DNA from 3 places in the Streptomyces sp. NPDC059816 genome. Region 1 is predicted to be linked to each of the others. Evidence: riboswitches for the same ligand, from Rfam matches in the RefSeq annotation. Region 1 holds a riboswitch; each other region holds the start of a gene.
The links. A riboswitch is a leader RNA that binds a small molecule or an ion and turns the genes downstream of it on or off. The one in region 1 is predicted to bind cobalamin.
Positions count from the first base shown of each region.

Region 2: linked by a shared signal. The riboswitch ahead of ACFV88_RS26925 ((2Fe-2S) ferredoxin domain-containing protein) and the one ahead of ACFV88_RS31200 (prenyltransferase/squalene oxidase repeat-containing protein) in region 1 are both predicted to bind cobalamin.
Region 3: linked by a shared signal. The riboswitch ahead of ACFV88_RS02735 (cobalamin biosynthesis protein) and the one ahead of ACFV88_RS31200 (prenyltransferase/squalene oxidase repeat-containing protein) in region 1 are both predicted to bind cobalamin.

Region 1 is NZ_JBHWIQ010000032.1:16,783-27,107, reverse strand. It holds gene ACFV88_RS31230 (flavin reductase family protein) at 1-174, opposite strand, end outside; gene ACFV88_RS31225 (DUF1989 domain-containing protein) at 171-797, opposite strand; gene ACFV88_RS31220 (LacI family DNA-binding transcriptional regulator) at 995-1,975, shown strand; gene ACFV88_RS31215 (MFS transporter) at 1,986-3,341, opposite strand; gene ACFV88_RS31210 (ArsR/SmtB family transcription factor) at 3,451-3,801, opposite strand; gene ACFV88_RS31205 (hypothetical protein) at 3,933-5,345, opposite strand; cobalamin riboswitch at 5,454-5,593, opposite strand; cobalamin riboswitch at 5,661-5,789, shown strand; gene ACFV88_RS31200 (prenyltransferase/squalene oxidase repeat-containing protein) at 5,904-8,705, shown strand; gene ACFV88_RS31195 (hypothetical protein) at 8,702-9,673, shown strand; gene ACFV88_RS31190 (energy-coupling factor transporter transmembrane component T) at 9,682-10,325, shown strand, end outside.
Region 2 is NZ_JBHWIQ010000023.1:78,339-88,663, reverse strand. It holds gene ACFV88_RS26940 (ferric reductase-like transmembrane domain-containing protein) at 1-642, opposite strand, end outside; gene ACFV88_RS26935 (hypothetical protein) at 834-1,490, shown strand; gene ACFV88_RS26930 (sigma-70 family RNA polymerase sigma factor) at 1,552-2,187, shown strand; cobalamin riboswitch at 2,349-2,476, shown strand; gene ACFV88_RS26925 ((2Fe-2S) ferredoxin domain-containing protein) at 2,537-2,926, shown strand; gene ACFV88_RS26920 (ABC transporter substrate-binding protein) at 2,986-3,966, shown strand; gene ACFV88_RS26915 (FecCD family ABC transporter permease) at 4,077-5,081, shown strand; gene ACFV88_RS26910 (ABC transporter ATP-binding protein) at 5,078-5,926, shown strand; gene ACFV88_RS26905 ((2Fe-2S)-binding protein) at 5,980-6,690, shown strand; gene ACFV88_RS26900 (ABC transporter ATP-binding protein) at 6,750-8,630, opposite strand; gene ACFV88_RS26895 (TetR/AcrR family transcriptional regulator) at 8,721-9,290, shown strand; gene ACFV88_RS26890 (ArsR/SmtB family transcription factor) at 9,446-10,105, shown strand; gene ACFV88_RS26885 (MFS transporter) at 10,102-10,325, shown strand, end outside.
Region 3 is NZ_JBHWIQ010000002.1:23,909-34,233, forward strand. It holds gene ACFV88_RS02725 (anion permease) at 230-1,486, shown strand; gene ACFV88_RS02730 (hypothetical protein) at 1,496-1,732, shown strand; cobalamin riboswitch at 1,914-2,040, shown strand; gene ACFV88_RS02735 (cobalamin biosynthesis protein) at 2,185-3,162, shown strand; gene ACFV88_RS02740 (cobyric acid synthase) at 3,162-4,703, shown strand; gene ACFV88_RS02745 (putative cobaltochelatase) at 4,894-7,017, shown strand; gene cobO (cob(I)yrinic acid a,c-diamide adenosyltransferase) at 7,017-7,643, shown strand; gene ACFV88_RS02755 (cobyrinate a,c-diamide synthase) at 7,663-9,087, shown strand; gene ACFV88_RS02760 (ZIP family metal transporter) at 9,138-9,866, opposite strand; gene ACFV88_RS02765 (cobalamin biosynthesis protein) at 9,974-10,325, shown strand, end outside.

The DNA.
Region 1 (10,325 bases):
CGAGACGACCGTGAAGAAGCTGAAGGGTGCGAGGTTCCGCGTTCCGCCGTCGCTCACCGTCGACGTCCAGGCGATGGGACGCGGCACCACGATGGCCGTGAGCAACCGGAAGACGCCCTGCCGGTCCAGTTCGGCGGGGTCGACCGTGCGGGTGGACGTTCCCCCGGGCGTCACCTCGGGTCCGCGGCCACTGCGCGGGGATGCTCCACGCGGACCTCGACGTCCCGGGGTTCCAGCAGCTCGCCGTTGACCGGCACCAGGTCCTGGGGGCAGGCCGAGAGCACGACAATGACGTCGGTGAGCGCCTCTAGGGCGACCGAGTCGCCCGGCTCGCTGACCGGGGCGCAAAAGGCGATGCCGCCGTCGTCGTCGACGGGGACGTTCATGAACAGATTGAGCGGGCCCGGCACCTGCTCGGGTCCGGCGACATCGATCGCCGCGAGTGCCTGACGGAAGTTGTCGGTGCAGTTGGCGTGGTAGCCACCGTGGCCCAACTGCTCGTAACGCGCGCGGTCGCAGGCGGGGATGAGGGTGTCGTGGACTCCCGGGGTCGTGTCCTCGACGACGGCCAGGACCGGGCGGCGTGAGCTGTCGACCATGCGGTCACCCACCCGTACCGTGAGGCGTCCCGCGAGGGCACGGGTGTGTGCCGTCGAGAGGGCGCGCCGGGGGTCCTGCTTGACCAGGGCCCAGGTGTCCACCACCTGACTTCCGTGAGTGTTCACCACACGCAGCGTTCCGCCGCGCGGGAGCTCGAACGCCACTCCCGTACGGGCCGCCAGCGTCATCGTCGTCATGGCATCTCCTGGGACGGGCCTCGCGCGTCGCGCGGCACGGGTACGCGACGGTCCGATCGGGAAACCCTCACGCAATCGATTGCGGACTCCCAGGTTATGCAATCGTTTGCGTACGTCAAGGGCAGAGATGAGGACCAACGATGGCGGCATCCCGCACTCCCGGACCCGACCGCGGGCGGAGGGTCACCATGAAGGTGGTGGCTCACCGTGCCGGCGTGCACGTCTCCACCGTCAGTAGAGCGCTGAGCAGTCCCGAGGGCCCGGTGCCCGGCGTCGGTGCCGAGGTGGTGCACCGGGTACGGGCCATCGCCGTCGAGTTGGGGTACCGGCCCGATCCCAACGCGGCCAGCCTGCGCACCCGGCGGACCAAGGTGATCGCCGTGCTGGTCCCGCGCCTCTCGGACGTCGTGCTGGCTACGATCTTCGAGGGCGTCGAGGACCACCTCACCGCGCGCGGGTACCAGGCCGTCGTGGCCAGCACCGGAGACGATCCGGCGGAACGAAGGCGCCGGCTCGACCTCCTGCTGAGCCGACGGATCGACGGCGTCATCATCGGCGACGCACACCTGTCGGACCCCTCGCTCTCCGAGACGGCCGTCCCGTTCGTGCTGGTGAACCGCAGCGTGCCGGGCCAGGTGTCGGCGACCTGCGCTGACGAGGAAGGCGGTCGACTCGTCGGCGCGCACTTCGCAGCGCGGGGACATCGCCGGGTGGGCATCGCCGGCGGCTTCCCCTGGGCGAGCACGGCGACGCGTCGTGCGCACGGGTGCCGAACCGTGCTGGCGGAGCACGGCACGCCCGTCCCTGACGACTACGTGGTCCGGTCCGGGTTCGATGTGGACAGCGGTAGGCGAGCGGCCGATGTGCTCCTGGACCTCAGCCCCCGCCCCACAGCCGTCTTCGCGGTCAACGACCACACCGCGCTCGGGGTGATGGGGGCCATGCGCGACCGCGGGCTGGTCCCGGGACGGGACATCGCCGTCGTCGGCTTCAACGACATCGACGCGGCGCGCGAGTTGACGATCCCGCTCAGTAGCGTGGACAGCAGTCCCCGCCGCATGGGCGGGACGGCGGCGGAGTTGTTGCTGGCCCGGCTGAACGGCCGGGAGGTGCGATCCGTCGAACTGGAACCCGCCTTGCGGATCCGCGCCTCGTCCCTCACCTCACCGGGGGGCTGACCCCGACGCGTCAGATCCCGACCCGGGTCCCGCGGGGCCAGCTGTGGTGGTGCCCGTCGATGACGTAGTGGTGGTCGTGCTGCCAACCGTCGGCACAGGGGGCGGCGTCGACGAGGTGCGGATGGCCGGCGGGGAGGTCCGGGTGGACGTGCCTCAGTCGTGAGGGGTCCCGGGCGGGCCAGATCACGAGGGCGCAACCGGCGGCGCCCAAAGCGAGGACGGCGAGCACCGTGGTGGTGACCGGGAGGCCCGCGGCGGCTCCGAGCCAGCCGGCGAGGGGGTACGTCAGCAGCCAGCACGCGTGGGAGAGGGAGAACTGGGCGGCGAAGGCCGCGGGCAGGTCCGCGTCGGAGGTGGACCGGCGCATCAACCGGCCGGCGGGGGTCAGGACGAGGGAGCAGGCCGCGCCGATCGCGGTCCAGGCCGCCAGGAGCAGGGGCCAGGACCAGACGTCCGGCCGCGCGGCGCCGACGGCCACGACGGCGGCCAGAGCGACCGGGAGGGCGAAGGCGGCCGGCAGCATCACCGTGCGGTCGGTGCGGTGACGCAGCAGCCGGGGCAGGAGCAGCGCGGCGAGGACGGAGCCCGTGCCGTAGGCGCCCAGGGCGAGGGGGACGGCGGTGGCGGGGCGCTGGAGGTGGTCCCGGACCAGGACGACGGTGTGGACGAGGACGACGGATCCGGCGGCGGCGACCGCGAGGTCGAGCGCGATCAGGGCCCGCAGTCGGGGCGTGGCCCAAAAGAGTCGGGTGCCGGAGGTCGCCTTGGCGGCGGAGCCCCCGCGTTCGACGGGTTTCGGTGTGGGGAGGGCGGCCGAGACGACGAGGACCGCGGAGGCCACGAAGCCCGCAGCGGTCGTGGCGAACAGCCAGTCGTAGGGGATGAGGGTGAGCAGCGCCGCCGCGAGCACCGGACTGAACAGGCTCTCCCCGTCGTAGGCGAGGCGGGACATCGACAGGGCCCGGGTGTAGTCGCGCTCGTCGGGCAGTACCTCGGGGATGGTGGCCTGGAAGGTCGGGGTGAAGGCGGCCGACGCCGCTTGGAGGAGGAAGACCAGGACGTACACCTGCCAGAGGGCCGAGACGAACGGCAGGCTCAGGGCGACCCCGGCCCGGGTGAGGTCCGTGGAGACCAGCAGGGCGCGGCGGGGTACCCGGTGGGCGAGTGCGCCGACGACGGGGGCGATCGTGACGTAGGCGATCATCTTGATCGCGAGCGCCGTCCCGAGCACGGTCGACGCCCGGTCCCCGGCGAAGTCGTACGCGAGCAGGGCCAGTGCGACGGTGGCGAGCCCCGTGCCGACCAGGGCGACGACCTGTGCGGTGAACAGACGGCGGTAGGTGCGGTTGCGCAGCACGGACAGCATGAGGTCCCGTCCCGTTCGGCGGGTGGGTGCGACCAGCTCATCGTAGCCAATGGGTGCGCACCTATGCACCTATTGGTGAAAGGCGCTCCGTAGGCGACGCGGGTGGTGGTCAGTCGTGGGGCGGCAGCGCACCGATCTGGTGGTCGGCGACGTTCAGGGCCTCGTCCACCAGCCGGCGCAGATGCCCGTGGCGCAGGGCGTACACGACGCGACGGCCGTCCTTGCGGGCGGTGACCAGACCGGCCAGTCGGAGTTTGGCCAGGTGCTGGCTGACGGAAGGCCGGGCGGCCCCGCACGCCTGGGTCAGCGTGGTGACATCGGCTTCGCCGCGGCCGAGCCGCTCCAACAGTGCCAGCCGGGTCCGGTCCGCGAGCAGGGCGAGGACGGACGCGGCGACGTCGAGTCGCTCGGCCGACTGCTGCGCATGGTGTGCACCTGCTGGGTGCGTGCCCTTGCTCATGCGCCCATCGTAGGGCGGGGCGCGCCCGATCAGTGCATCCGTGCGTACGGATCGCTGTTCCCAGGGGTGGCGCCGTGAGGCGGTCCGGTGGTGCGGGCCCGTGGAGGTGACGGGCCCGCACCGGTTCGGGGTCAGGCTCCCCAGCGCAGGGCGATGGTGTCCCCGACACCGATCGTCCTGCCGCGGGAGGCGGCGGCGAAGGCGGAGCCGTCCACACTGACCTTCCAGGTCTGGGAACCGCTGTTGGCCTTGCCGTTGAGGGTGGTGATCGTGCCGGTGCCCGACGACGGGGTCACCCCGGTCACACAGCCCGACGGGGTCGCCGAGGTGGCGGCGGCGTCCAGTACGTCCCCGAGGGTGGTCGTGGCGGCCGTGGCGGTGAAGGCGACGGCGCACACCTTCAGGTTGCCCGTTCCGTCATCGACGGTGAGGGCGAGTTCGGTGGCCGTACCGGGGGTGAAGGCGCTCGCGGCCACCCACTTCGGGGCCCCCGCGGTGACCGGGGTGGGCGGGGCGGCGGTGAAGCCGCCGCCCGCGACGGCACGGAGGGCGTCGATGGAGGCGTAGGCGGAAGGGGCGGTGTCGGTGGACTTGTACTTGAAACCGCCACCGGGGTTGTACTGCTGGGCTATCAGGAAGTCCACCGGGGTCTTGCCCAGGGTGGTGAGGAAGTCGCCGGTCTGTGGGTTGATGCCGCAGGCGTTGAGCCCGGCGACGGCCCATCCGTTGGAGTTGGTGTTGACTCCGTACAGGGCGTTGAACGCGCCGTTGGCCGCGACCAGTTTGCTCTTCAGGAACGCCTTCGCCTGGACGACGTCCGCGTCCGTGTTCGGAACTCCCGCGGCGCAGAGCGCGGCCATCGAAGCGCCGGTCATGTCGACGTCGCCGGGGGCGCTGAGGCGGGTCGGGTTGCCCTCGGCCTTCTGGAAGTCCCACCCTCCGTCGTGGTGCTGGTTGGCGCGGATACGGGTGACGACCTTGTCGAGGAGCGCCTGGGGGACGCGCCGCACCCCGGTCTGCGTCTTGGCCCCGGCCAGGGCCAGCCCGGCGAAGACGGTGCCGTTGTAGGTGGCCGAGGGGCCGAAGTAGCCGGCCTCGGCGTTCTGCCAGTAGCCGTAGACGTCGGCGATCAGGTTCCGGGAGGCGGACACCCGGGCCGGGTCGATGCCCGCCGCGTAGGCGTTGAGGGTGGCGCGCTCGTAGTCGGTGACGACCGGGGTGGCGGACGGCCAGCCGGCCGTGGAGAGCAGATTGCGGTAGACGGTGCGGGCGTTCTTCGTCGTGTCACCGCCGGGTGCCACGTCGACGACCGCGGTCCCGGCCGCGGCGAAGGCGCTGAAGGCCCATTCGTTGGACAGCCCGGTGCCCGCGTAGGAACCGTCCGCGGCCTGGAGCGACTTGAGGTAGGCGACGCCGTTGGTCTTGGAGGTGGCGATCTGGGCGGGCGTCGAGGTCGCCGCCGCGGGGAGGACGGTCAGGGCGAAGGCCCCGAGGGCGGCGGGAACGGCCAGCGCGAGGCGCCGGGTGGTCGGGGGACGGGACATGGCCTGCTCCTGTGGTGGACAGGGGACACCGGCCGGGCGCACCGCGCCGCGGGGACACCGTGGCGGCGCTGGCGGGTTAGGGCCGTCGTCCCCTCGCGTGGTACGGCTTCGAATGTGACGTCACCGCATGGGCATTCGGGCTCGGGTACGGCACCGTGCCGCCCCACACCGCTGCGCGTCAGCCCCGGTTTCGCACCGGATTCCCCCATGTGGCAGCCCTGGACGCTACCCGAGGGATCACCAGCGCACCAGATGGGGCGCTTGAGCAACCGTGCGCTGTCAGCGGGTAGTTCATGCCTCCTTGACGGTGTCTCGGGCCGCATGTTCCAATCCGGCTGATACGCACTGCACTTCAGGGGAAGCCGGTCGAAATCCGGCGCTGACCCGCAACCGTGGGCCCGGTGACACCGGGCGAGCCGGACTGCCTGGAGCGCCAGATCTCAGCGAGAAGCGCCGTCGCGGACTACGGCGTGGTCGACCGGCACGTCGGTGACGCCCTGGTGTCACTGCGGGCCCTTCAGCCACGTCTGGCCGCCCGGATGACACGGGGGAGCTCGGGTGGACAGGGACAAGGGGAGACGGTTCGCAGGGCTGGCCGCCCTGCTGTCGGCCGTGCTCCTGTTCGGCGGAACCAGTGCCGTGCTCGTCACCGCCGCCCCGGTGCTCGCCGACCCGATCGACCGGTGCACCGCCAGCAGGGGAGCCGTCGTCGCGGTGGACTTCGGCCCCTTCGGCGGCACGGTCGAGCGGGGCTGCGACACCACGCCCACCACCGGTTACGAGCTGCTGCACGAGGCGGGCTTCAGCACGGCCGGCACCGGCCACGACGGCGATGCGTTCATCTGCCGCATCGGCCACGGCTCGTTCCACTCCGGCACCCCGTACCCGACTCCCGCCACCGAGGACTGCGTCCTCACCCCGCAGGCCACCGCGTACTGGTCGTACTGGGTCGCCTCCCCCGACGAAGAGGACTGGAAGTACAGCCAGTACGGGGCGATGGACCGCAAGCCGAAGGCCGGTGACGTGGACGCCTGGGTCTTCGGCGGCACCGACGTCGGCGGCACCACCGGCCGCCCGACGTTCACCCCCGACGAGGTGCGGGCGGGCGGCGGCACACCGGGTCCAGGGCCCGAGGAGCCGAACGTACCGCCCGCCGAAGTGGACCTCGCGAAGGCCACCGCCTGGGTCCGGGCCGAACTGACCGACGGTGAAAGGGTGGTGGACGAGGGCGCCGACACCCCCAACTACTTCCTGACCACGGAGGCCGCGTACGCACTGGCCACCCGGGGCAAGAGCCGGGCGCTGAACAAGGTGACCGCCTTCCTCCGCGCCCACACCGACGCCTACGCGTACGCCGCGGGAAGGGACGGGGCACCGGACGCCACGGCCGCCGCCCGGCTCGCCCTGCTCGCCGCCGTCACCGAGAACAACCCGCGCGACTTCGGCGGACACGACCTCGTCGGCGATCTGGTGCACCACGTCTGTCCTGCCGGCGGGCAAGCCGGCTGCACCGCCGAGGGCGACTTCCGCAACGCCTCCTACACCGACGGGCAGGCCCTGGGGGTGCTCGCCCTCCTGAGGGGCGGCGTGCGGCCCCCGGCCGCGACGGTGACCCGGCTCACCCGACTCCAGTGCCGGGACGGCAGTTTCACCAGTGTCCTGATCGGCCCCGGTGAGAACTGCGAGGCCGACCCCCTCGCCACCGGCCTCGCCGTGCTGGCCCTGCACCAGGCGGGCGGTCACCGGGCGGTGGTGGCGAAGGCCCGCGACCACCTGCGGAAGGCCCAGCTGAGCAACGGCGCGTTCCCCGGCTACACCGGTGGCACCACGGGCAGCGTGATCGGCACCGGCTACGCCGCCCAGGCCCTACGGGTCCTCGGCGAGAAGGTGCGCGCCGACGCCGCCGTGTCCTGGCTGTCCGGGCAGCAACTCACCGACGGGGGCTTCGGTTTCGAGGAGGGCGCGGCGGACTCGGTGTTCTACGCGACCGGGGTGGCCGTCCTGGCGGGGGCGGACACCAGCCTGGCCTCGCTGACCACGAAGAAGCCCGATCGTCCGCAGCCCCCCGGCACCACTCCCCCGGCTTCACCGCCCGCCTCACCGCCCGCCTCGGGGAACGGCCGGGGCCCGGACCTGAAGAAGGGCGTCGCGTACCTCACCGACGCGGCCCGACTGCGGCGGGGCCGCTACTACGACATCGGCGCCGGGTCGACGCGGGCGGACTTCGGACTCACCATCGACGGCGCCTACGCACTCGCCGCGACCGGCCACGACGACGACGCGTTGCGCGGCATCGTCGACTTCCTCGACCAGGGGGGCGAGGACGGCGAGGGGCGCACCGTCCACGACTGGACCAAGGTGGGTACCCGGTACGCCGGAGGCGGTTCCCTCGGCAAGACCGCCGTCCTCGCCCAGGCCGTCGGCCGCGACCCGCGCGACTTCGGTGGACAGGACCTGATCGCGGCGCTGGCGACGGCCGTCTGCCGGGGCCCCAGTACCGCGCCGGACCGCAGCTGCGCGGCGAAGGGCGCGTACCGCTACGCCCCGTCCGTCTTCGCCCACGCGCTCGCGGTGATGGCGCAGATCCGGGCCGGGGAGGAGGGCGCGGCGTCCGACCCCGTCGCCTATCTGAAGAACCTTCAGCACGCCTCCGGCGCCTTCCCCAGCCTGGTGCCGGCGACCGGGGACTCCGATGTGGACTCCACCGCCATCGCCGCGATGGCCCTGGACCTCGTCGGGGACGACGAGGCCGATGCGGCCGTCGAGCGGGCGCTCCGCTGGATCTCGACGAAACAACTCGACGACGGCGGCTTCCCCGGCGCCGCCGGGAATTCGGTCAACTCCGCCGCCCTCGCGGTGCAGGGCCTGTCCCTGGACACCCCGGAGTACGAGCGGCAGATCGCCGGGGCCCGGAAGTTCCTGGCCGCGCAGCAGAACCCCGACGGCGGGTTCAACGTTGCCGAGGACGGCCAGCGGGGCTCTGACCTGCGGGCCTCGACCCAGGCCGTCGGCGGCTCCACCGGCATCTCCTTCGGCGTGCTGACCCGCGATCTGACCGGTACCCGACCGCAGCCCGACCCCGACCCCACGCCCACGCCCTCCGCGTCGGCGTCCACACCGGCGATCGTCACTCCGGGCGACGCGGGCCCAAGCCCTGCGGGTACCGGGGGCGAGGGCGCCGCGGGCGCCGGCGACCGTGGTGCCGGCGCTTCGGGGGGCGGCGCCCAAGGCGGGTTGGCCTCCACCGGAGGCGGGGTCGCGGTGCTCGCCGCCGGCGCCGCAACGCTCGTCCTGGCGGGCTGCGCGGTGACCGCCGCGGTCCGCCACCGCAGCAGGGCCCTACGAGGGGGACAGTCGTGACCAGGATCGCCGCACGCGTGGCGCGGACCGCCGCAGCCCTGGGCACGGCATGCGCCCTCCTGTGGGGCACCACGGGTCCCGCGTCCGCGGCTTCCCAGCCGATGGGACGGTGCACCACCTCCTCCGGCGTGGTGCTGGCCGTCGACTTCAGCAGGTGGGGCGGCCCGTTGTACCGCTCCTGCGGCACCACCCCGACGACCGGGTACGAACTGCTCAACCAGGGCGGCTGGCGCACCACCGGAACGGGCCACGACGGTCCGGCGTTCATCTGCCGGATCGGATACAGCGGCCATCGCGGCGGGAAGCAGTTCCCGCCGCCGGACCAGGACGACTGCGTACTGACCCCGCCCGCCTCCGCCTACTGGTCGTACTGGCACGCGGACCCCGGGGAGAACACCTGGGAGTACAGCCAGCTCGGGGCCATGCTCTACCGGCCGAAGCCGGGCAGCGTCGACCTCTGGATCTTCGGCGGCACCAACATCGAGGGCACCAGGGGCCGTCCGACCGTCACCCCCGATCAGTTGCGGGCCCGCAACACCGAGCCGACCGGGGGCGGCAAGCCCGCCAGGACGCCGCCCACGCGCACGGCGGACCCACTGCCGCCCGGCACCGACACCGGCCCCACTCCGACCCGGACCCGTCCCGCCGCGCCGCCGTCCCGCACCACTCCCCCGCCGACCAGGGCGGCCCCCTCCCCGACCCGCTCGGCCAAGCCCTCAGCGTCCGCGCCCCCGCGCACCTCCCCGAACGCTCCCCCGACGTCGCCGTCACCCTCGCCGTCCGCTTCCTCGGCGCCGGCCCGGGCGGGCGCCGGGCCGAGCCCCGCGCAGGTGGTCGAGGCGGCCCCGGCTGCGGACGCCGCCCATGACTCCGGCTCGTTCGCCCCCGCCGCAGCCGCCGGCGGACTGGTCCTCCTCCTCGTCGGTGCGGCCGTGTTCGCGGCCAAACGCCGCAACCGCACGGAGTAGGCGCCCCGGTGGCTCCCTCCCCTTCCCCCCTGGCGCGTCCGTCCGCGCCCGCGCCCCGGGCGGACCCGGGTGGACGTCGGCTGCCGCGTGCCCTGCACCCGGTGGGCTGGTGGATCTGGGCGCTCGCCCTCGCCACCGCCGTCAGCCGCACCAACAACCCCCTGTTGTTGTTCCTCGTCCTGGCGGTGCTCGGATACGTGGTCACCGCGCGCCGTACCGAGGCGCCCTGGGCCCGCGGTTTCGTCTACTACCTGTACCTCGCGCTGGTCGTCGTGGCGATCAGGGTGGTCTTCCGCGCGGTGTTCGCCACCGGGATCACCCCGCACGACCACTTCCTGTTCGCCCTGCCCCGCGTCCCGACCCCCGACTGGTACGCCGGAATCGAGATCGGCGGTCCCGTCTCCTTGGAAGCCCTGCTCTCCGCGGCCACCGACGGACTACGACTCGCCTGCATGCTGTGCTGCATCGGGGCGGCCAACACCCTCGCCAACCCCAAGCGCGCCCTGCGCGTGCTGCCCGGCGCACTGTACGAACTCGGGGTCGCCGTCACCGTCTCGCTCAGCGTCGCCCCGCAACTCGTGCAGAGCGTGCAGCGGGTCCACCGGGCCCGGCGGCTCCGCGCCGGGCGCACCAAGGGCCTCGGCTCCCTGCG
Region 2 (10,325 bases), on a different contig from region 1:
GAAGAGCAGGCCGAGGGGGATCGCGAGGTAGAGCGCGGCCTGACCGACGGGAATCGCGATCCGGCCGGTTCCCGAGGCGTACCCGCCGGGCACGAACGCCTCGACGAAGGCCGTGGCGGTGCTGGCGTACCAGGCGTCGGTGTCGTGCCGGACCAACTCGGCCGCGAACAGCAGTGCATGAGCGGCGATCAGCGCGATGGTGTTGATGCTCGTGGTGCGGTGGAGCCGTTCGAGGCGGGGGCCGGCCAGGGGCAGCCAGCTCGGGCGGGGGCCGGACAGCAGCAGTCCGAGGACCACGGTGCCCCAGGCCCACAGCAGCGCGGACCAGCCGAACGCCTGGCTGAGGAAGTACATCCAGAAGGCACCCGTGTCGGCCATGAACGGCATCACGGTGAGCGTGGACGAGGTCTCGGCCTCGATCCGGACGTAGAGCAGCACGAAGACGGCGCCCGTGACGAGGAGGGCGAGGGAGCCGTCGAGGACACCCGCCCGCAGGTCACCGCGGAGGGTCGCCCGGGGGCGGGGCGGCGCCGTCGACACGCCCGACGGTCCGGGGGGCGCACCTACGGCGGGAGAGGACTCGGAACCGGGCGCAGCACGGTCGTTTGTGGGGTTCACGGCGAGGGGCTCCGCTTCTGTCACGTGTCAATGAGGTCGTGCACGACCGGGTGGGGCCGGTCGCACACGTAGTCGGATGCGGAGGGCGGAAAGTTCCCGGGAGCGGGTAGTGACATGGGTCACGACACACGGTGTCCACAAACGGGGGCGATCGCGCCAACTGTCCGGTCAAAGCCCTTACCCGGGACCCGTATCCCACTGGCACCATGACTCTCATGGGAGCCGGAACCGCACTCCGCCTCACGCACGCGACGATCCTCGTCGCCGTGTGCGTCGTGGTGTCCGGGCTCGGCCACGCCCTGGCGTCGGGGGTCTCGCCCTCGTTCCAGGGGTATGCGGTCGCGGTTCCCCCGGTGTCACTGCTCGCCTGGCGACTGACCCGCAGGGAACGGTCCGCGGGCGCGGTGATCGGGGCGAGCGCCGGGGCCCAGGTCATGCTGCACGCACTGTTCGGTCTGACCCACGGCCCGGGCGGCACGGCACACGGGGTCCACACGGCCCATCCGCGCCCCGCCACCGCGGACGGCACGGGCCTGGCCGGGAGCACCGCACTCGCCCTCTTCCGTTCCCTGCGTGGCCTGTTCGACCTCTCTTCGGTCAGCTCGGGCATGGCCAGCGCGCACGTGCTCGCGGGTGCGGTGTGCGGCTGGTGGCTCTGGCGGGGGGAGCGCGCGCTCGCCCAACTCGGCCGGGCGCTGGCGCTGTTCCTCGGGGGCCTGCTGCGGTTCGCCGTGGCCGCCCTGTGCGGGGCGCAGGTCCTGCCGGTGGCGACTCCCGCCCCGGTCGAGCGTCGTGCGTCCGACCGCCTCCCGTCCCCGCTCGCCCTGTTGCGCGCGGCCCCTCGACGAGGACCCCCTCCTTTCGCGTCCTGAGGTTTTGTCCACTTATTTCACCTTTGACGGGTTAAATCCCGGACGCGAAGGGCGATTTGTCATGCCTTATTCACCTGGAGAAGGCGCACGATCCACCCGCAACGGCGCTGCCGCCGCCCGGCACGCGCACCGCGACGCGGAGATCACCACCTGGGCGCTGGCCGCCGGCCTCGGCGACCAGCGCGCCGCCGAACTCTTCGTCCACGCCACCTATGACGACGTACGGCGGTTCGTCGCCCATCTGACCACCGATGTCCCGGGTTCGGAGGATCTGGCCCAGGAAACCTTTCTGCGCGCACTGACCAGCCTCAGCGGATTCGCCGGACGGTCCTGCGCACGCACCTGGCTGCTGGCGATCGCCCGCCGGGTCGTCGTGGACCGGCTGCGCCGGGCCTCCGCACGGCCCAGGATCGCGGACAGCGCCGACTGGCTGACCGCCGCGGAGCGCGCGCAGCCCCGCCACCTCCCCGGCTTCGAGGAATCGGTGGCCTTCATGGACGCGCTCGACTCGCTGGAACCCGGACGGCGCCAGGCGTTCGCCCTGACCCGGCTCCTCGGCCTGTCCTACGCGGAGGCCGCGGAGGCCCTCGACTGCCCCGTGGGAACCATCCGCTCCCGGGTGGCACGTGCCCGTCGGGACCTGGCCGCCAGCTGGTTGGAGCAACCGAGCGGGGCCCCCGCCCTCGTGGCGGCCTGACCGCCGTCCCGGTGCGGGCGGCACTCACCGCCCGCACCGGGACCGGCCCGTTCCCGCGGCCCGTTCCCGCGGTCCGGGCGTGTGACCTGCGCAGCAACCGCGTCCCAGGCATGGGTTCCGGGCGCCGGGTCTGTCATGATGACGCGGAAAGGCGACGGCGGAACGAGGAAACCGGTGTGAATCCGGTGCGGTCCCGCCACTGTGATCGGCGAGCGAACCCCGAACGGCCCACTGCCCCTGTGCGGGTGGGAAGGGCGGGGCGAGCGGTGACCCGAGAGCCAGGAGACTCACGCGGTCGCCTCCTCGACAGAACTGGGGCGGATCTCCCCAGAGGGGAGCGTGAGTCGGGATGCCCGAAGGGCCGCTGGCCGACGATCCGGTGCCGTGCCGGGTCGTGGTGTGCCGGGACTGCTGCTGCGGCAGCGCGAAGGTGATCGGAGTCGATCACTCCGCGCAGGTGGCGCGGCTGCGCGAGGCGACCTCGGTGACGGTCGCCGCCTGCCTGGACGTCTGCGATCAGGCCAATGTGATCGTCGTCCGCCCGTCGGCCGCCGGACGCGCCGCCGGGGCACGTCCCGTCTGGCTCGGCCTCGTCAACGACTCCGACGCCACCGAGGACATCGTCTCCTGGGTCCGCGCCGGCGGCCCGGGGGTCGCCGCACCACCGGACGTCCTCGACCTCTACGTCTTCACCCCGCCGCGGCGGGTCCGTACCGCGCAGTCCGACGCGACGCACTGAACCAACGAACCGATCGCGGGCGGCGCCGTGCCGTCCGCGGTGAGAGGACCGACCACACCATGGCCAGACGCTCCGTCGCCCTGCTTGCCGCAGCCGCCTTCCTGATAGCGGGTTGCGGTGGCGGTGGCACCGACGAGAAGACCGACGGCGCGGCCTCCGCGCCCGAGGGCTTCCCGGTCACCGTCACCAACTGCGGCGTGAAGACGACGTACCAGCGTCCCCCGCAGCGGGCGGTCTCCCTGAACCAGCACGCCACCGAAGTGCTGTTGGCGCTCGGACTGGAGAAGTCCATGGTGGGCACCGCCTACTTGGACGACAAGATCCTGCCCGAGTACGCGGACGCCTACCAGGGCATCAAGGTCCTCGCGGACGAGTACCCGTCCTTCGAGGCGTTGCTCGCCGCCGAACCCGACTTCGCCTACGCGGGGTTCGCGAGCACCTTCGACGAGCAGGAGGGCCGCAGCCGCGCCGCGCTGACCAAGGCGGGCGTCAACTCCTACCTCAATGTGGAGGAGTGCCCCAAGGGGCCGGTGACGATGGACCTGATCGAGACGGAACTCCGCTCGATCGGAAAGATCTTCGGGGTGAAGGACCGCGCCGAACGCGAGGTCAAGAAGGTCCGCACGACGCTGAGCGGTGTCGAGGGCAAGCTCAAGGGCGTCGACCCGGTCGAGGTGTTCGTCTACGACAGCGGCGACAAGACGGCGTTCACCGCGGGCGGTGCCGGCATCGGCAACGAGATGATCAAGGAGGCGGGCGGCCGGAACCAGTTCGACGACCTGGACAAGCAGTTCGGCGACGTCTCGTTCGAGCAGGTCGCCGAACGGGCACCGGAGGCCATCGTCATCTACGACTACGGGGACAAGACCGTCGCCGACAAGAAGAAGTTCCTCCTCGCGCACCCCGCGTTGAAGGACGTCCCGGCGATCAAGAACAAGCGGTTCGCGGTGCTGCCGCTGTCCTCGACGGTGCTCGGCGTCCGGGTGCCCACCGGGGTGTCGGACCTCGCGCGTCAGCTGCACCCGGACCGCTTCCAGTGACCGGCGCGCCCCGGACGGCCGGGGCCGGTGCGCTGCACACCACCCGACGGGACCCGGCCCCGTCGCCCGACTCGTCGGAGCTTCGGACGGGTCGGGCCAAGCCGCCGTACGTGCTGGTCCTCGTCCTGCTGGCCGCCCTGGTGGCGGTGGCGGGGACGGCGGGCATCGCCGTCGGCTCGGTCAACGTCCCCGCGGGTCAGGTCTGGAGCATCCTGCTGCACCGGGTGCACCCCGGACTCGCCGAGACGACCTGGACCCCGGTGCGGGAGACGATCGTCATGGACGTGCGGCTGCCGCGCGTCCTGCTGTGCGCGGTGGTCGGTGCCGGACTCGCCGTCGCCGGAACCGCGCTCCAGGCCCTGGTCCGCAATCCGCTGGCCGATCCGATGCTGCTCGGGGTCTCCTCGGGCGCCTCGGTCGGTGCGGTGAGCGTCCTGGTGTTCAACCTGACGGCGTTCGGCCTGGTGACCCTGCCGCTGGCGGCGTTCTGCGGGGCGCTCGCCGCGCTGATCGCGGTGTACTTCCTCGCCCGGTCGGGCGGGCGGATGACCACCATCCGCCTGGTGCTCGCGGGCGTCGCCACCGCCGAGGTGCTGTCGGCGCTCGCCAGCTTCCTCATCGTCACCTCCAACGACCCGCACAAGACGCAGTCGGCGCTGCGCTGGATGCTCGGCGGGCTCGCCGGGACCACGTGGTCGATGCTGTGGATACCGGCCGTGGTCGTGCTCGCCGGCACGGTGGTGCTGCTCGGGGTGAGCCGCCCGTTGAACCTGCTGCTGGCCGGCGAGGAGGCGGCGACCGCGCTCGGGCTCGACGTGCACCGCTTCCGAGCGGCCATGTTCACCGTCGTCGCGCTGATGATCGGCACCATCGTCGCGGTCAGCGGTCAGATCGGCTTCGTCGGCCTCATCATGCCGCACATCGTGCGGCTGCTGGTGGGCGCCGACCACCGCCGGGCCCTGCCCGCCGCCGCGCTGCTGGGGGCGGCGTTCCTCATCGCCGCGGACCTCGCGGCACGGACCCTGATGAGCCCCGAGGAGGTCCCGGTCGGCATTCTCACCGCACTGGTCGGCGGCCCCTTCTTCCTGTGGCTGATGCGACGGAGGACGTCATGACGGCGCCGATCGAGAAGGAGGGTGCGCGGCTGCCCGGCACGGCCGCGCCCGGCGCACTGGACATCGAGGACGTGACGGTCGCCGTGGGCGGCCGGGCGCTGGTCACCGGAGTGTCCCTCCAGGTGGCCCCGGGTGAGGTGGTCGGACTCGCGGGACCCAACGGCGCGGGGAAGTCCACCCTGCTGCGCACGGTGTACCGCACGCTGCGGCCCACCTCGGGGCGGGTGCTGCTGGACGGCGAGGACGTGTGGCGACTGCCCGGCAAGCGACTGGCGAGGCAGCTGGCCGCCGTGCTCCAGGAGAGCGCGGGGGACTTCGAACTCACCGTGTACGACGTGGTGGCGATGGGGCGCACCCCGCACAAACGGGCCTTCGCCGGCGATGACGCCGACGACCGGGCGGTCATCGCCTCGGCACTGGCCCGCCTCGACGTGGACGCGCTCGCGCAGGCCCCCTTCAACCGGCTGTCCGGCGGGGAGAAGCAGCGCGTCCTGATCGCCCGCGCCCTCGCCCAGCAGGCCGGCACGATGGTGCTGGACGAGCCGACCAACCACCTGGACCTGCGCCACCAGCTGGACGTGCTGCGGCTGGTGCGGCAACTCGGCGTCACCACGGTCGTCGCCCTGCACGACCTGAACCTCGCCGCCGCCTTCTGCGACCGGCTCTGCGTGCTCGCGGCCGGTCGGGTCGTCGCGCTGGGCCCGCCGGCGGAGGTCCTCACCCGGGAGTTGCTGTCCGAGGTGTACCGGGTGGAGGCCGAGGTCGACCGGCATCCGGTCACCGGGGTCCCGCACATCACCCTGGTGACCGGGGACGAGGGTCCGACGCGGGCGTTCCGCCCGTGACGGGCTCCCCGCCTCCGGTCGGGCACCGCCGGGCGGACGAGCGCCCGAACGCCGTGGACCCCGGCGACCCCGGCGAGGCGACGGCCCCGCCGGCCGAGGTCGCCGCGGCCCTGCGCGACGTGGCGGAACTCGGCGGCTTCTTCTCGGTGCGGGTGGGCGGACCCGACGCCGGCTGGCACTCCCTCGGGGAGGCGTACGCGCGCGGCGTGCCCGATCTGATCGCGGCGACCACGGCCCGCCACCGCAGCGAGGAGCCGCGGGTCGCCGCGTCGATCACCCAGCTCAGCCAGGCCGCCCGGCTGTGGTCACCGCTCCTCGCGTGCACGGTCCTGCACGGCGTCGTGCCCGACCTGTCCCGTCTGCAACGCGCCGACGAAGGGCCTGCGCTGCGGCTGCCGCGGGCCACCGGGCGGTACGCGGCCCGGGTCCCCCGGCTCGTGGACGAGCTGTACGACACGGTGGTGACCCGGCGGCTGGACGCATTGCGCGCCGGGCTCCCCGTCAAGGTGTCCCCCCGGCTCCTGGACGGGAACACCGCCTCCGCGCTGGTCGAGGCGGGGCGGGCCGTCCTGGCCGCCCGGCCGGGGGCGCGCGGGCGGCTGGAGCCCCTGGTGGACCGGCTGCTGAGCACGGGCCGCCTCGCCGGTACGGGCTCGGTCACCGGCCCGGACCTGACGTTCCGGCGGCGCAGTTGTTGTCTGTACTACCGGGCCCCGGCAGGGGCGAAGTGCGGGGACTGCGGTCTGGCGGAGCGGCAGCCCTGACCTCCCGGGTCGGCCGCCCGTCGACCTGGCCGCTCCCGGTCACCGCCCGGCCCACCGGGTCACTGCCCGGCGCGGCCCGCGTACTCCACGGACGGCTCGGTGGTTGCGGGCCCGGACATGTGCAGCGCCTCGACGAGGTCCCGGTAGAGCCGGTCGCCGTGCAGGAGTTCGAGGTGGGTGCCGACCGCGCGGACCCCGCCCTCCTCCATCACGACGATCCGGTCGGCGCCGACGACCGTGGACAGCCGGTGGGCTATGGACAGCACGGCCGCGCGGTCCGCGTGGGCGCGGACGTGTTCGGTGATGGCGGCCTCCGTCAGGGCGTCGATCTGGGCGGTGGCCTCGTCCAGGAGCAGGACGTCCGGGGCGTGCAGCAGGGCCCGGGCGAGGGCGACGCGTTGGCGCTGGCCACCGGAGAGCGAGGTCGGACTCAGCTCGGTGTCGAGTCCGTCGGGCAGCGTGCGGACGTGGTCACCGAGCCGCACCTCGTCCAGGGCGCGGTACAACTCGTCCTCGGTGGCGTCCGGGTGGGCGAGCAGCATGTTGTCGCGCACCGAACCGGGGACGAGCGGGGTGTCCTGCTCCACGTAGGCGAAGCGTCGGCGGATGTCGGCCACCAACAGGTCGGCGTAGTCGGTGCCGTCGAGCCGGATTCGGCCGTGCTCGGGGTGGACGAAGCGCAGCAGCAACGAGAACAGCGTCGTCTTGCCGGCGCCGGAGGGGCCGACGATCGCGGTGTGGCCGCGGGCCGGGATGTCGAGGTCCACCTCGCGCACGGCGGGTTGCCCGCCGGGCGCGTAGCGGGCGGTGATCCCGCGGAGTTCGATCAGCGGGCGCTCGCCGTCCCCCTCCGGCCGCACGGGGACCGCAGCGCCGGCCGTGGCGCCCGGGCCGCGCGTGTCGGGCACCTGCTCCGCCTGGCCTTCAAGGGGGACGTCCTCGACCTCGCGGATGCGCGCGGCGGCGGCGATGCCCGACTGGAGCGCGGTCACGTGGCCGGAGAGTTCGGTGACCGGTCCCATGAGTCCGAAGGTGTAGAGGAGGAAGGCGATCAGGCTGGAGACCTCCAGGCTCCCGTGGGAGACCCGCCAGGCGCCGAAGCCGAGGATGCCGATCAGCGCGAGTTGGATGCCTCCGTAGGCGACGGACCAGGCGACCGCCTCGCGCCGCACGGAGTTGACGCCGTGCGCGGTGGCCGTCCGGGCGTGGCCGACGATGCGTTCGGCGACGCGGTCCTCGGCGCGGGCCGCCTTGACGGTCCGCAGGGCGCGCAGCGCGCCTTCGAGCGCCCCGCCCATGCTGCCGAGGGCTGCCTGTGCCTTCTCCTGTTCGGTGGCGATCTTCGGCATCAGCAGCAGGAAGACGGCGGCGATCAGGACGACGGCACCGACCGTGACCGAGAGCAGCACCAGGTCGAGCACGCCCATCAGCACGAGGGTGCCGACCATGAGCACCCCGCCGTTGATCAGGCCGACGATGCTGGAGGAGGCGGCCTCGCGCAGCAGCACGGTGTCGGAGGTGACGCGGGTGGTGAGTTCCCCGGTGGGGCGCGCGCTGAGCGGGAGCAGGGCGGCACGGAAGTAGCGGCGCACGACGGACTCGCGGGCGTCCAGCACGATCCGTTCGGCGACGGTGCCGAGCAGGATCGTCTGCCACAGCCCCACGACCGCGCCCAGGACGAGGAGGCCGAGCAGCACGGTGATCGGCCAGGCGAGTCGGATGTCGCCGCCCAGCGAGTCGAGCACCAGTTTGGTGGTCATCGGGGTGGCGAGTTCCATCGCCGAGCCCAGGAGCGCGAGGAGCAGCCCGAGGGCGAGGCGCCGGCGGTGCGGGCGGGCGAAGCTCCCCAGAATCCGTAGCCGGGCGAAGCCGCCGCCCTTCGGGACTGCCGGGTCGGGCGACGGTCCTTCCGTGGTCGGGGAGGTGGTCGAGGCGGCCACCGGTTCATTAAATCGGTCATCCATGCCCCAGATAAGAGCATGGAGTATCGATATCCGGCAACTGATTACCCACACCGATACACTGGGCCCGTGCTGAAACAGATGCCTCCGGAGGAGTCCCGCACCCGGTCACGAACCCGCCGTGCGATCCTCGACGCCGCCGTCACGGTCCTCAGCGAGGACCACTCCGCACCGTTGAGCCAGGTGGCCGACGCCGCCCAAGTGGCCCGCAGCACGCTCCAGCGCTACTTCGCGGACCGCGCCGCCCTGCTCGCCGCGCTCTCCGCGTACGCGTCCGAGCGGATCGACGAGGCCGCCCGGCAGGCACGGACCGACGAGGGGCCTCCCCTGGACGCCCTGCGCCGCTTCGTCCACGAACTGTTCGACCTCGGGGACATCGTGATGCTGGTGAGCCCGGGCTGGGAGGACGAACAGGACGGGGACCCGGAGTCGGCGACGGACGTGGCCCTGTGCGCACTCCTGGCGCGCGGCCGGGCGGAGGAGGCCCTGGACGACCGGCTCACCGACGCCTGGATCGAGCAGCTGCTGTGGGCGACCCTGTACACGGCCTGGACCTACGTCCGCGACCACGGCGCCACCAAGCACGACTCCCTGACCGCCTGCCTGACCACGCTCACCAAGGCGGTCCGCGCCGAGTAGCCCCGGCGGAAGGGGGGCCCACACCCGATCGCTCCCGTCGAACGCGACACCCGCGCGGAGTCCAACGCCCCGTGCGGCTCGGGCGTCGAGATTCTCCCAAAGAAATTCTGCAAAAATACTTTGGGAAACTGTCGGGAGCGTCCTATGGTCGATGAGTGACCAGTCAAGAGCACCACCGCGTCCTGGACCCCGATACGGACGCCGCCGCCCTCAAGGCCCTGACCCACCCCTTGCGGACGCGTCTGCTCGGCCTGCTGCGCCAGTACGGGCCCGCCACCGCGAGCGAGTTGGCCGTCCGCACCGGGGAGTCCTCCGCGTCCACCAGCTATCACCTCCGGGTCCTGGCGAGGTACGCCTTCGTCACCGAGGCCGAGCACCGGGACGGGCGGGAACGCCGGTGGCGCGCGGTCCATGCGGTCACCTCCTGGAGCAACTCCGCCATGGGTGCCTCCCCCGGGGGCCGCGCCGCCGTCAGCGCGCTGCGCCGGCGCCAGCTGGAGCACCTCGCCAGCTCGCTGACCCGGCACGAGGAGGACATGGAGGCGGGCCGGCTCGGGGAGGAGTGGCGCGAACCCTCCGGGATCACCGACCTGCTCCCCCGGCTGACCCCCGAGTCCGTGACCGAACTGTGGCGGGCCTTCGAGGAACGGGTCGTCGAACTGACCGCCCGGGACGCCGAGGACCCGCGCGCCCGACAGGTCGTCCTCATCACCGCCGGCCTCCCGCTCGCCCCCGAGCCGCCCGCCCCACCCACGACCGGGGCGACGGGGGTGGCGGAAGGCGCCACGGAACCGGACAGCGAGGAGCACCGGTGAGCGCCCCCGGCGGCATAGCCGTCGGTCCGCGGATCGACCCCCGGTCGGCCCGCCGTCGCTACGTCACGACCTGCGCGCTCTTCTGGCTGCCCATGGGGCTGACGATCGCACCGCTCGTCCTCCTCTTCACCGAACGCGGCATGGCCCTCACCGCCGTCGCGGGCTTCTTCCTCGCGCACTCCCTCACCGCCGCCGTGCTCGAACTGCCCACCGGAGGGCT
Region 3 (10,325 bases), on a different contig from region 1:
TCGGATGAGGTGGTGAACCGACCCCCCGGCAGAGTGCGGCAACCGCTTGCGCCGGGAGCCCCGGAGCCCACCGTTCCGGCCTCGCGGCACCGCCCGATCATCCGGTCCCCCCATGCGGAATAGCCTTGCTCCAGATTGAGACACCGCGATGCCCGCCTCAGTTCATCTTCCGTTCACTCAGGTTGCCTACGTTCCAACCGCCACTGTCGTCCAACAGAAGCCTGGGTAAATGGAAAACATCACGCTCCTCCTCGGAATCGTGATCGTCACCGCTCTCGTGTTCGATTTCACGAACGGTTTCCACGACACAGCCAACGCGATGGCGACGACCATCTCGACAGGCGCAATGAAGCCCAAGACGGCGGTGGCCATGTCCGCCGTGCTCAATCTGGTCGGAGCCTTCCTTTCGGTCGAGGTCGCCAAGACGATCTCGGGCGGCATGATCAACGAAGACGGCATACAGCCAGAGGTGATCTTCGCGGCGCTCGTCGGCGCCATCCTCTGGAACCTGTTCACGTGGCTCCTGGGCCTGCCGTCCAGCTCTTCGCACGCCCTGTTCGGTGGCCTCATCGGTGCCGCCGTCATGTCGGCCGGCTGGGACTCGGTGAACGGCTCGACCGTCGTCACCAAGGTCCTGATCCCCGCCGTCGCCGCTCCGCTGGTGGCCGGTCTGGCCGCGATGCTCGCGACCCGCCTGACCTACAAGATCGGCAAGAAGGCCGACGACAAGTCGACCTCCAAGGGCTACCGCATCGGGCAGATCTCCTCGGCCGGACTCGTCTCCCTCGCGCACGGCACCAACGACGCGCAGAAGACCATGGGCATCATCACCCTGGCGCTGGTCACCGGTGGTGCCCTGGCTCCCGGGTCGAACCCGCCGGTCTGGGTCATCGCCTCCGCCGGTATCGCCATCGCGCTCGGCACCTACCTCGGCGGCTGGCGCATCATCCGCACGATGGGCCGCGGTCTCACCGACCTCCAGCCCCCGCAGGGCTTCGCCGCCCAGACCAGTGCCGCGACGGTCATCCTGGCCTCCTCGCACCTGGGCTTCTCGCTCTCCACCACGCAGTCCTGCTCCGGTGCCGTGATGGGCGCGGGCCTCGGCCGCAAGGGCGGGGTCGTCCGCTGGTCGACCGCCACCCGGATGTTCGTCGCCTGGGGTCTGACCCTGCCGGCCGCCGGTGTGGTCGGTGCGCTCGCGGAACTGCTCACCAAGCAGGGCCCCTGGGGCATCGCCGTCACGGGCGCGCTGCTCGTCGCCGGGTCGACCGCGATCTGGCTGATCTCCCGCCGGGAGGTCATCGACCACACCAACGTCAACGACGTCGACGAGCCCGCGGGCGTCGTCACCACCGCCATCGCCGCGGTGACCCCGCCGCCGGCCGGTCCGGTCGCCGACGCCACCGCCCTGGGTGACCTCACGGCCACCCTCCCGGCGAAGCAGGACCCCTCGACGGAGTCCGCGCCGCGGACCGCCAAGGTGTAAGGAACCTCCATGAATATCGACTGGGCAGCACTCGCCTCCGTGTTCGGCGTCAGCCTCGTGGTCACGGTGGCTCTCGTGGGTCTCTTCACCCTCGGCATCGTCGGACTCTCCAAGCGGGAGGCGGCGCTCGCCGCGGAGGGCGGTCCCAAGGGCGGATCGGCGGCCGTCGCCGCCACCGGCGCCTACGCCTGCTTCGCCCTGTGCGTGGCCGCCGTCACGTACGGCATCTACCTGATCGTCGCCTGATCACCCCCTGATCCACCGGACCCGCACGGGTCCTGACGGTCCGGCCGGTCACCGCTCCCCCGCGGTGACCGGCCGGACCGTTCGCATGTGGGTCTTCACACACTGCCCCGCCGCAGGTCAGCGCGCGGTTGACGGGTGTTCTCGGGGCGTGGTGGACTTCCCGAGCCATTACGGCGGCAGCAGAGGAAGCCGGTGCGAATCCGGCGCGGTCCCGCCACTGTCACCGGGGAGCGCTCCCCCACACCGGACGTCACAGCCCCAGCGGCTGGAAGACCGGGGGAAGCGCCGATCCGGGAGCCAGGAGACTCTCGCCGACGTATCCGTCGACCCAGGGCGCGGACCCTGAGTGAGGACCACCACGATGCCGGGGCGCCCGTCTCCCGGTCCCGTACGCCACGGCGCGGGACCCCTCCACCCTTCGAAGGTCCTCCGGGGCACGGCGGACTGAGCCGATGCGGGCCGGGCGAACCTTCGCGTACGGCGCCACCGCCGGACTGATCGGCGACCTGTTGTTCGGTGACCCCCGACGGGGCCACCCGGTCGCTGCCTTCGGTCGTGCCGCGGGCGCCGTCGAACACGTGCTGTGGCGCGACCACCGCGGCTGGGGCGCACTGCACACCGCGCTGTGCGCCGGGGGCGTGACGGCAGCTGCCGCGCTGGCCGCCCGCGCGGCCGACCGCTCCCCCGCCGCGTCCGTCGCGCTGACCGCCGCCGCCACCTGGACGGTGCTCGGCGGGACCAGTCTGGGCCGGGAGGCCCGGGCGATCGGCGCCGCGCTCGCCGCGGGCGAGGTGGCGGCGGCCCGCGCACGGCTGCCGCACCTGTGCGGGCGCGACCCGCGGTCCCTGGACGCCGACGGGATCGCCCGCGCGGTGGTCGAGTCGGTCGCCGAGAACACCTCCGACGCCGTGGTCGGCGCGCTGGTGTGGGGGGCCGTCGGCGGGGTGCCCGGACTCGTCGCCTTCCGGGCCGTCAACACCCTGGACGCCATGGTCGGCCACAAGTCGCCGCGCCACCGCCGCTTCGGCTGGGCCTCGGCGCGGCTCGACGACGTCATGGGCTGGCCCGGGGCCCGACTCACCGGTGCCCTCGCGGTACTGGCCGGCGGCGCCCCCGCGGCCTCGGCCCGGGCCTGGCGCGCCGATGCGGGACGCCATCCGAGCCCCAACGCGGGCGTCGCCGAAAGCGCGTTCGCCGGCGCCCTCGGCGTCCGGCTCGGGGGCACCCTGTCCTACGGCGGGCGGATCGAACACCGACCGGTGCTGAACGGCGCCGGACGGGCCGTCGCGCTCGGGGACGTCGAACGGGCGGTACGGCTGTCGCGGCGGGTGGGCTGGCTGACGTTGGCCGTGTGCGCGGCGGGGCGCGGGCTGCTCACGGCCCGCCGCGTCCGGCGCACCGGTACGGGCACCGGACGGGAGCGGGGATGATGCGGGGCGGACTGCTGGTCGCGGGGACGACGTCCGACGCGGGCAAGAGCGTGGTGACCGCCGGGATCTGCCGGTGGCTGGCGCGCCAGGGCGTGAAGGTCGCGCCGTTCAAGGGACAGAACATGTCCCTCAACTCCTTCGTCACCCGGGACGGCGCCGAGATCGGCCGGGCCCAGGCCATGCAGGCCCAGGCCGCCGGGGTGGAGCCCAGCGCGTTGATGAACCCGGTGCTGCTGAAGCCGGGGGGCGACCGCACCAGTCAGGTCGTGCTGAAGGGGCGCCCGGTCGGCGAGATGAGCGCCCGCGGCTTCTTCGGCGCGCGCGGCGGGCCGACCGAGGGCGAGCCGGTGCCCGGGGGGCGCGAGGCGCTGCTAGGCACCGTCGTGGAGTGTCTGGAGGAACTGCGGGCCACCCACGACGTGGTGGTCTGCGAGGGTGCTGGCAGCCCCGCCGAGATCAATCTGCGGCGCACGGACATCGTCAACATGGGGATCGCCCGGGCGGCGAGGCTGCCGGTGCTCGTCGTCGGCGACATCGACCGCGGCGGGGTGTTCGCCTCGTTCTTCGGCACCACCGCGCTGCTGGCCCCCGAGGACCAGGAACTCGTCGCCGGCTACCTGGTGAACAAGTTCCGCGGCGACGTCTCGCTGCTGGAGCCGGGGCTCGACATGCTCCGCAGCCTCACCGGCCGCCCCACCTACGGGGTGCTGCCCTTCCAGCACGGGCTGGGCATCGACGAGGAGGACGGCCTGCGGGTGTCGCTGCGGGGCACCGTCCGCGAGTCCTCGGCCGCTGCTCCGGTCGGCGCGGAGGTCCTGCGGATCGCGGTGTGCGCGGTGCCGTTGATGTCCAACTTCACCGACGTGGACGCGCTCGCCGCCGAACCGGGCGTCGTGGTGCGCTTCGTCGACCGGCCCGAGGAAGCGGCGGACGCCGACCTCGTGATCGTCCCCGGCACCCGGGGGACGGTGGCCGCACTGCGCTGGCTACGGGAGCGGGGGCTCGCCGAGGTGCTGCTGCGGCGGGCCGCCGAGGGCCGGCCCGTGCTCGGGATCTGCGGCGGGTTCCAGGTGATGGGCGAACGCATCGAGGACGAGGTCGAGTCCCGCACCGGCACCGTGGACGGGCTGGGACTGCTGCCGGTACGGATCCGGTTCGCCCGCGAGAAGACCCTCGCCCGGCCGTCGGGCACGGCGCTCGGCGAGCGGGTCGACGGCTACGAGATCCACCACGGCGTCGCCGACGTACGGGGCGGGGAACCCTTCCTCGACGGCTGCCGGGTGGGCTCCGTGTGGGGCACCCACTGGCACGGTTCGCTGGAGTCGGACGGCTTCCGGCGGGCCTTCCTGCGGGAGGTCGCCGCGCGCGCCGGCCGCCGCTTCGTCCCCGCGGCGGACACCTCGTTCGCCGCGCTGCGCGAGGAGCAACTCGACCGCCTCGCCGATCTGATCGAACACCACACGGACACCGACGCACTGCGCGACCTCATCGTCTCGGGCCCGCCGCCCGGCCTGCCCTTCGTTCCGCCGGGCGCCCCGTGAGGCGCCCGGCCGGCGGACCGGCCACGGCGGCCCGCGGACGCGGGGCGCCCGGCGCAGGAGCACACCGAGCCCACGGGGCGACGGACACCGAAGCGGGGACGCGGGCCGACGCCCATGCACCCGGGACACCGTCCGCGCCCCGCGGGAACCCGATCGACCCCATCGACCCCATCGACAGGGAGGGCCACGGGTGACCACCCCGTATCCATTCACCGCCATCGTCGGCCAGGACGACCTCCGGCTCGCACTGCTGCTGAACGCGGTGTCACCCGCGGTCGGCGGCGTCCTGGTGCGCGGCGAGAAGGGCACCGCCAAGAGCACCGCGGTCCGCGCCCTGGCCTCGCTGCTGCCCGAGGTGGCGACGGTCACCGGCTGCCGCTTCTCGTGCGCGCCGCACGCCCCCGACCCGGGCTGCCCGGACGGCCCCCACGAGCCGGGCCCCGCCACCGACCGGCCCGCCCGCATGGTGGAACTCCCGGTCGGCGCGTCCGAGGACCGGCTGGTGGGCGCCCTGGACATCGAACGGGCCCTCGCCGACGGGGTGAAGGCGTTCGAGCCGGGGCTGCTGGCCGACGCCCACCGCGGCATCCTCTACGTGGACGAGGTCAACCTCCTCCACGACCACCTGGTGGACCTGCTGCTGGACGCCGCCGCGATGGGCGCCTCGTACGTCGAGCGCGAGGGCGTGTCGGTACGGCACGCGGCACGGTTCCTGCTGGTCGGGACGATGAACCCGGAAGAGGGCGAGCTGCGCCCCCAGTTGTTGGACCGGTTCGGTCTGACCGTGGAGGTGACCGCGTCCCGGGAACCGGAGCAGCGGGTGGCGGTCGTCAAGCGGCGGCTCGCCTACGACGACGCGCCCGGGGCCTTCGCCGAGCGCTGGGCGGGGGACGAGTCCGCGCTGCGCGAGCGGATCGTCACGGCCCGCGCCCTGCTGCCCGAGGTGCGGCTCGGGGACGGCGCGCTGTTGCGGATCGCGGCGGCGTGCGCGGCCTTCGAGGTCGACGGGATGCGCGCGGACATCGTGATGGCGCGCACCGCGACGGCACTGGCCGCCTGGGCGGGCCGCCGGGACGTGCGCGCCGAGGACGTCCGGCAGGCGGCGCTGCTCGCGCTCCCGCACCGCAGGCGCCGCAACCCCTTCGACGCGCCCGGTCTGGACGAGGACAAGCTCGACGAGGTGCTGGACGGGTTCGGACCGGACGAACCCGAACCGGAGCCGGAGCCGGAACCCCACGCAGCGCAGGACGGCGCCCCCGACGAGGAGGAGCCGGAACCCGACCCGGACGGCCCCGAAGGTCCCGACGACGGCGGACCCGGGGGCGGCCCCGGTGCGCCGCCCCCGCCCCGGGACGCCCCGGACGATACGGCGGCACCCGACTCGGCGGGGACCGACCCGGGCGACGCGCCCCGACCCACCGAGGCACCGGACGCCCCCGCCGGACAGCCGGTGGGCGTGGCCCCCGAGCAGCCCGCGGCGGCGGCCTCGGAAGCCTTCCGCACCCGGACGCTGACCGTGCCCGGCCTCGGTGAGGGCGCCGCAGGTCGGCGTTCCCGGGCCCGCACCGAACACGGCAGGACCACGGGGGACCGCCGGCCTCGGGGCGCCCTGACGAAGCTGCACCTCTCGGCGACCGTCCGGGCCGCCGCCCCGCACCAGCGGGCGCGCGGCCGGTCGGGTCCGGGCCTGCTGGTGCGCCGCGACGACCTGCGCCAGGCGACCCGGGAGGGTCGGGAGGGCAACCTCGTGCTGTTCGCGGTGGACGCGTCCGGTTCGATGGCGGCCCGGCGGCGGATGAGCGCCGTCAAGGGTGCGGTGCTGTCGCTGCTGCTCGACGCCTACCAGCGGCGGGACAAGGTGGGGTTGGTGACCTTCCGGGGCGCGGACGCCGCGCTCGCGCTGCCGCCGACCTCGTCGGTGGACACCGCGGCGACCCGGCTCGCCTCCTTGGCGACCGGTGGTCGCACCCCGCTGGCGGCGGGGCTGTTGCGGGCCCGTGAGGTGCTGCAGGTGGAGCGGCTGCGGGACCCGGCGCGACGGGCGCTGCTGGTGGTCGTCACGGACGGCCGGGCGACCGGGGGCGTGGAGCCGGTGCGCCGGGCCTCGCGCGCGGCGGGACTGCTGGCGGCCGACCGGGTCGCCTCGGTGGTCGTGGACTGCGAGTCGGGTCCGGTGCGGCTGGGGCTCGCCGGACGGTTGGCCGCCGACCTCGGCGGCACCCCGGTGACGTTGGAGGAGCTGCGGGCCGATGCGCTCGCGGGGCTGGTCAAGGACGTACGGGGCGCCGCGGGCGCCCGGGGAAGGGTCGCGTAATGCCACAGGGACAGCCGTCCGTCGTCCCGAAGGACGGACTCACCACGCGTCAGCGCCGCAACCGGCCGCTGGTGATGGTGCACACGGGCATCGGCAAGGGCAAGTCGACGGCGGCGTTCGGGATGGCGCTGCGCGCCTGGAACCAGGGCTGGCCGATCGGGGTGTTCCAGTTCGTCAAGTCGGCGAAGTGGAAGGTCGGCGAGGAGAACGCGCTCCGGGTGCTGGGCGCGAGCGGCGAGGGCGGCACCGTCGACTGGCACAAGATGGGCGAGGGCTGGTCGTGGATCCAGCGGGCGCCCGTCGCCGAGGCGGAGGGCGTCGACTCCAACCAGGTCAACGCGGAGAAGGCCCGGGAGGGCTGGGAGCAGATCAAGCGCGACCTCGCGGCCGAGACCTACCGGCTCTACGTGCTGGATGAGTTCGCGTACCCGCTGCACTGGGGCTGGATCGACGTGGCCGAGGTGGTGTCGGTGCTGCGGGACCGGCCCGGCAACCAGCACGTGGTGATCACCGGACGCAACGCCCCGCCCGCGTTGGTGGAGTTCGCGGACCTGGTGACGGACATGTCGAAGGTGAAGCACCCGATGGACGCGGGTCAGAAGGGTCAGCGGGGCATCGAATGGTGACGCGAACGGTGACCCGCACGTGATCGACGTACCGAGGCTGGTCGTCGCCGCGCCCGCGTCGGGCACCGGCAAGACCACCGTGACCACGGGCCTGATGGCGGCGTTCGCGCAGCGCGGGCTGCGGGTGTCGCCGCACAAGGTCGGGCCCGACTACATCGACCCCGGGTACCACGCCCTCGCCACCGGTCGCCCGGGCCGCAACCTCGACGCGTACATGTGTGGAACCGACCTGGTGGGGCCGCTGTTCGCGCACGGTGCGCAGGGCTGCGACCTCGCCGTGGTCGAGGGGGTGATGGGTCTGTACGACGGGGCGTCGGGGCAAGGCGAGCTGGCGTCGACGGCACAGGTCTCCAAGCTGCTGCGGGCGCCGGTCGTGCTGGTGGTGGACGCGTCCTCGCAGTCCCGTTCGGTGGCCGCGCTGGTGCACGGCTTCGCGTCCTTCGACCCGCAGGTGCGGATCGGTGGCGTGATCCTCAACAAGGTCGGCTCCGACCGGCACGAGGAACTGCTGAGGGACGCCCTGGAGGAGGCGGGCATGCCGGTGCTCGGCGCGCTGCGGCGGGCCGAGGGGGTGACCACCCCGTCCCGGCACCTGGGTCTGGTGCCCGTCGCGGAGCGGCACCGGGACGCGACCGCGGCGGTGGCGGCCATGGCCGAGACGGTGCGCCGGGGGTGTGACCTGGACGCGCTGTGGGCGCTCGCCCGGACCGCTCCCCCCGTGGACGCGACCCCCTGGGACCCCGCCGGCGCGGTGCCCGTGCGCCCGGTGGACGGCGCCCGGCCGGTGATCGCGGTGGCGGGCGGCCCGGCGTTCTCGTTCCTGTACGCGGAGCACCCCGAACTGCTGACCGCGGCGGGCGCGGAGGTCGCCGTCTTCGACCCGTTGCGCGACGAGCGACTGCCCGAGGGCACGACGGGCCTGGTGATCGGCGGCGGCTTCCCCGAGGTGTACGTGGGCGAACTGGCCGCGAACGAGCCGCTGCGGGCGGCGGTCGCCGCACTGGCTGCGTCGGGCGCCCCGCTGGCCGCCGAGTGCGCGGGCCTGCTGTACCTGGCCCGGTCGCTGGACGGGGAGCCGATGTGCGCGGTGGTGCCCGGGGACGCGCACATGTCGGGACGGCTCACCCTCGGGTACCGGGACGCGGTCGCCGTGTCCGACAGTCCGCTGGCGGCGGCGGGCACCCGGATGCGGGGCCACGAGTTCCACCGGACGGTACTGGAGCCGGGTGCCGGCGCCACGCCCGCGTGGGGGCTGCGCGGGCCGCAGCCCCGGGTCGAGGGCTTCGTCATCGGCGGGGTGCACGCGAGCTATCTGCACACCCACTGGGCCGCCGGACCGGGCGTGGCCGCACGGTTCGTGGAGCACGCCGACCGGTTCCGGGCGGCGGGGCCGACGGGCGCCGGGGCGGTGCCGCAGGGGCGGGCGCGGTCGTGCGCGGGCTGAACGCCTGCGGCCCCCGAACAGCGGGGGCGGGCGCGGGTTCGGGTGCGGTTCTAGTGCACGGCCGATCCGATCACCAGCCACATCAGGGCCGCCCCGGCGACCGTGCACAGCAGCGTCGAACGGGCGGGGTGGCGGTGGCTGGCCTCGGGCAGGATCTCGGCCGCCGCGATGTACAGCAGGGCCCCGCCGAAGAAGCCGAGGTACCCGGCCAGGGCCCCGGCCCCGATGGTGAACAACAGGGTGGACGCGGCTCCCACCACGGGGGCCACGGCATCGGCGAGGAGCATGGCGAAGGCCTTGCGCCGGTCGTTGCCGTAGGCGCTGGTGACGGTGTACGTGTTGAACCCGTCGGCGAAGTCATGGGTGATGACGGCGATCGCGACGGTGGCCCCCATGGCCGCGTCGACCTGGAACGACGCGCCGATGGCGATGCCGTCGGCGAGGCTGTGCGCCACCATCGCGGCTCCCGCGCCCAGCCCGACCTGCGGCACCCGGTCCGGCTCGTGCGCCCCGTGCTCGGCCTGCCGCAGGGCCAGCAGCCGCTCCCCCACATGGGCGGTGAGGAACCCCCCGACGAACAGGAGCAGCGCCAGCGGGACGCCGTGCACGGGCCGGGCCGCGCCCTCCAGTGCTTCGGGCAGCAGGTCGAAGCCGACCACGCCGAGCATCAGCCCGCCCGCGAAGCCGAGCACCAGGTGGCGCCGGTCGACGACCCGGTGCGCCGCCCACCCCCCGACGAGCGTCATCACGAACGAACCCAACGCCACCAGCACGGCCATGGTCCCTTGCTAGCGGATGCGCGGCCCCGAAGCACGGACGCGATCCGCTGATCACCCGACCGGCGCCCGTTCCCCCCACCACCACGCACCCCGAGAGGAGCCCGCGGATGACCCGGTCCCGGTTGCCGGACGGCGTCGGTGTCGTCGCCGGGGTCGGCGCGGCGCGCGGAGTTCCGTACGCGGAAGTCCTGGCGCTGGTGCGCCGGGTGCTGGCCGAGGCCGGGGTGTCGCCGGCCGCGCTGGTGGCCCTGGCGACGGTCGACCGGCGGGCCGAGGAGCCGGGGGTCGTCGGTGCCGCGCGGCGACTCGGGGTGCCCCTGTGGGGTCATCCGGCGGCGGACCTGGCGCGGATCGCGGTCCCGCATCCGTCGGACGCGACCCTGGCGGCGGTGGGCACGCCCTCGGTGGCCGAGGCCGCCGCGCTGCTCGGGGGCGGTGAACTGCTCGGGGGCGGTGAAC